2 regions of the Bacillus sp. YC2 genome follow, and region 1 is predicted to be linked to the other one. Evidence: a T-box and tRNA genes for the amino acid it is inferred to sense, from the RefSeq annotation. Region 1 holds a T-box; the other holds one or more tRNA genes.
The links. The T-box of region 1 lies ahead of leuS (leucine--tRNA ligase). A T-box ahead of a tRNA ligase gene usually reads a tRNA of that ligase, here a tRNA-Leu.
Positions count from the first base shown of each region.

Region 1 (2,193 bases):
GCCGTTTCTTATTTTAGCGACTTGTTTTTTGTCTGTTTGTTTCCCCTGCAGAAATCTGCAGTTCTTACCTAATATCTCTTCGGATGAATAGCCGGTTATATCCATAAATCCCTGATTTGTATACACAATGGGATTGTCCTCAAGAGAGGGGTCTGTAATCACCACGCCTATACGTGCGTGATCAAGCGCCTTTTTGATCAGCTCTAGCTGCTCCAGTTTTTCGAATAAGTTTGAGTCAGCCATGTAAAACCCCCTTTTGGCCGTAAAGCTTTTCAGCCATTGTTACTCCCCTTTTTAAATGAACCTACAGTAACCGTAGCATAACATATGTTCTGATTCAAGCAGCCGCGGCTTTCAATTTGTCATTCGGGCTTGTCCTCATATACACTGAATATAGAGGGGATTGCATATTCAGCGCTAAGTAACTGACTAGGTCATTGTCACTGGATAAAAAATGAATCTAATGCATCAAGCTTACCGATCATGTGTTCACATATAATGGAAGAAACAAGCTTTTTCCTTTCTTGCAGAATTGCCAGTATGTAGATATCGAAAATCATCGTATTCGTAAGGGGGCTGGATGGCCTGAAGTCGCTTTACTAAATAAGGGCTTTAGGAAGGTGATGATGAAGATGCTGCATCAGGTATTAATTGCTTGTGTAATTGGAGGAATCATGGGGATTCTCGGTCATGTGAAAAAGAGAGGCAGGCTGGAGAAACCCAGAATGACAAAGCGGTTCATCTATCTCGGTTTTTTGGAAGAGTGCTTTATCGGAATGGCTGCTTCCATCTTACTTGTTTTATCCGCTGACCCCGATTCAGGAATTCAACTCGTCATCTTATCCATAATCGCAGGCTACGGCGGTGAAGCTGTTCTTAGAAGCTTTGATTTTGTCAGAGAACAAAACAGTGACTCTGCCCAGGCAAAACCACACCAGCAAAAAGATCCTCCATCTAAATAATATCCCCACTCTTTACCCCGTTCAGGGTACATTCCCATTGTATACAAACCTGCTTGCACTTATGAACAGAATTCTATAAAATACAGGTAAGATTACGGTAGCGATAAGAACAGTGAAGAGGAGCAGTAAGAAGCAGATTTCGCATACAGAGAATTGACGGCCGGTGAAAGTCAATCAAGTCTGTTTCCGAACTCACCTCAGAGTTGCAGCGGCGAAAACCGCTGACGCATAACTGCGTTAAAAGTATCAAGTGAGTGCGGCCGAAAACTGCACTAACGAGGGTGGTACCGCGGGAAACAAAAAATCTCTCGTCCCTTTTAGGGATGAGGGAGTTTTTTTTAGTTTTAGAATAATCTGAATATAAATTTCCTTATCCCGTCAATACTTGGACTAAAGACGCCGTATTCAATCAGAAGGAGGTTTTTGCGTTGAGTTTTCAGCACGAAAAAATAGAAAAGAAATGGCAAAATTACTGGTTGGAGCATAAAACCTTTGCTGTCAGTGAACAGGAGGACAAGCCGAAGTTTTACGCGCTTGACATGTTCCCTTATCCGTCAGGAGCCGGCCTTCATGTCGGGCATCCCGAAGGCTATACGGCGACGGATATTCTGTCGCGTATGAGACGCATGCAAGGGTACAACGTGCTTCATCCGATGGGCTGGGACGCGTTCGGCCTTCCTGCCGAGCAGTACGCGCTTGATACGGGGAACGATCCGGCAGTGTTCACAAAGCATAACATCGATAATTTCCGCCGTCAGATCCAGGCCCTCGGATTCTCTTATGATTGGGACCGGGAAATCAATACGACTGATCCGGACTATTATAAATGGACGCAGTGGATTTTCACCAAGCTTTACGAAAAAGGCCTTGCTTACGTTGATGAAGTGCCTGTCAACTGGTGCCCGGCTCTCGGCACAGTGCTTGCGAATGAGGAAGTCATTGACGGCAAAAGCGAACGGGGCGGACATCCTGTTGAACGCCGCCCGATGAAGCAATGGATGCTGAAAATCACCGCTTATGCGGACAGGCTTCTTGAAGATTTAGAGGAGCTAGACTGGCCGGAAAGCATTAAAGACATGCAGCGCAATTGGATCGGCCGCTCTGAAGGGGCGAACGTGCATTTTGCCATTGACGGCAGCGATGAGACGTTCACTGTGTTTACGACACGCCCTGACACGCTGTTTGGCGCGGCATACGCTGTTTTGGCTCCTGAGCACGAGCTCGTCAGCAC
Region 1 covers NZ_JAHXDO010000005.1:47,304-49,496, forward strand. Annotated here, with positions in the region: gene ytvA (YtvA family blue-light photoreceptor) at 1-243, opposite strand, end outside; gene KY305_RS10075 (DUF4257 domain-containing protein) at 627-962, shown strand; T-box leader at 1,066-1,281, shown strand; gene leuS (leucine--tRNA ligase) at 1,391-2,193, shown strand, end outside.

Region 2 (2,193 bases), on a different contig from region 1:
CAATTACTGCTGCCAATAATGCAGTTAACATGACGCCAAGCATATCACTTTTAATAAAAGCATTCAAAAACCCTTGTGCTTTTGAATGGCCGTCCCACCAGCTCAGAAACAGTGTTAATAGTAAAAATAGCGCGATTGGAATCATTAAATTCCATGGCCGAATCGGTGTTTCCTTAATATAAGCACGGTGCGCCGCGTCTAACTCTTCCTGCTGGTCAGCATGTTCATCGGCATCCCTTTCGAACATCCCCGTGTGTTCTCCGTGAATATCTGAGATCGTCCCTGTTTCCATGTTGAATGTGCTGGGGCCTGCTGAAAGCAAAACACCGCTGTTCTGCGGGATCGCTTCCACATTTTGATTATGTTTCAGAGAAGAGGTTTGTCCGTTCTTTTCTGTTTTTTCTAAGCTTTCATCTTCTTTTTGTTTTTTAAAGAAGCTGTAATAAATTCCGACTAAAATAATCACAATGGAGAAAAAATTGAAAGGAATACTTTTCACATACACTGTGTAAGCCGGTTGATCTATTCCTGACGTTTTGAGAGCTTGTCCGATAATGGAAACCATGTAGCCGACAAATGCTGTTGCTGCCGGAATTAAGGCGATGACAGGGTTGGCTGTAAACTCAATGGCGTAAGCAATTTTCTGTTTCGACAGGTCCAGACGCCTGCTTAAAGCTTTCATGATCGGTGCAATGGTGACGATGCGAAAGTCCGGTTCGCTAAACGTGCCAAATGTCGACAGCCATGCAAGCAGCATCGCGCCTTTTTTGGTTTTAACCTTTTTACTGATCAAATGGACAAAGCCTTTTATCCCTCCGGTTAACTTTATAATCCCCACAAGGCCGGCAAATGAATATAGAAAAACAATGATTCGAATATTATTTATTACGACAATGTTGCTGATTAAATAATGAACCATGTGTTCAATCCCGCCAAGCAAGCTGGGATGCAAAAGATAGCTCCCGGCCAACAAGCCAACAAACAGGCCAGACTGTACTTGCTTCGTCATGATTGAAATGGGAATGACCAGAATAAATGGTATAAGACAAGCCCAAGTACCTGCCATAAAAACACCTCTTTTAAAGAACTTTTTGTTAGTATCTTTGAAAAAAGTGCAATTATACGCAGGCGCATCATGATTATAATAAGTCTGTAACTGCCCTTTGATACGGCTGGCAATAACTTTTTATACAACAAAAAAAGCTTCTACATTTTGTAGAAGCTTTCGTATACCGGTGGCCGGGGTCGAACCGGCACTCCAGAAGGAACACGATTTTGAGTCGTGCGCGTCTGCCAATTCCGCCACACCGGCAAGCAATGTGTCGTGTACAACCGACGTATATAAATATATCATGGGTTTTCTATACTGTCAACGGTTTTAGAAAAGTTTTTTGTTTAATGCACATGTTTTTCGACATCTTTCCGCACGCCGCCAGATGAAGCGTTCTTGTTTTTTGGTTTACTTATACCGACTGCACTTCTGCAGCTTATGATAATGTTTTAATGATACAAAAAAAGTGATTTGCGCTATGCAAATCACTCTCGTATAAGTGTTATATAATGTTAAAAATAATAACCAATTTAACGTCATCCGTTCAAAGCTAAATTGGTGCCGAGGGCCGGACTTGAACCGGCACGGTAGTCACCTACCGCAGGATTTTAAGTCCTGTGTGTCTGCCAATTCCACCACCCCGGCAAAAGAAAGGCGACACCCGGATTCGAACCGGGGATAAAGGTTTTGCAGACCTCTGCCTTACCACTTGGCTATGCCGCCATCATTTGGAGCGGAAGACGGGATTCGAACCCGCGACCCCCACCTTGGCAAGGTGATGTTCTACCACTGAACTACTTCCGCATGTAAAGAACTTATTACAACTTATTCAGTTTGTTTTTAAAAAATACAACTGGGCTAGCTGGATTCGAACCAACGCATGACGGAGTCAAAGTCCGTTGCCTTACCGCTTGGCTATAGCCCAATAATAATATGGGGCGATTGATGGGAATCGAACCCACGAGTGCCAGAGCCACAATCTGGTGCGTTAACCACTTCGCCACAACCGCCATAGTCTTAAGATGAATTGAAATTATAGTGGCAGGGGCAGTAGGAATCGAACCCACACCGGAGGTTTTGGAGACCTCTGTTCTACCGTTAAACTATGCCCCTATGATAATAAGATGGTGGAGGGGGGCAGA
Region 2 covers NZ_JAHXDO010000003.1:296,811-299,003, forward strand. Annotated here, with positions in the region: gene KY305_RS08200 (Na+/H+ antiporter NhaC family protein) at 1-1,066, opposite strand, end outside; tRNA gene KY305_RS08205 (tRNA-Leu) at 1,231-1,312, opposite strand; tRNA gene KY305_RS08210 (tRNA-Leu) at 1,608-1,696, opposite strand; tRNA gene KY305_RS08215 (tRNA-Cys) at 1,704-1,774, opposite strand; tRNA gene KY305_RS08220 (tRNA-Gly) at 1,781-1,855, opposite strand; tRNA gene KY305_RS08225 (tRNA-Gln) at 1,905-1,976, opposite strand; tRNA gene KY305_RS08230 (tRNA-His) at 1,986-2,061, opposite strand; tRNA gene KY305_RS08235 (tRNA-Trp) at 2,091-2,164, opposite strand; tRNA gene KY305_RS08240 (tRNA-Tyr) at 2,177-2,193, opposite strand, start outside.
Region 2: it has a tRNA-Leu gene. The T-box ahead of leuS (leucine--tRNA ligase) is inferred to sense a tRNA for this amino acid. The anticodon was not compared.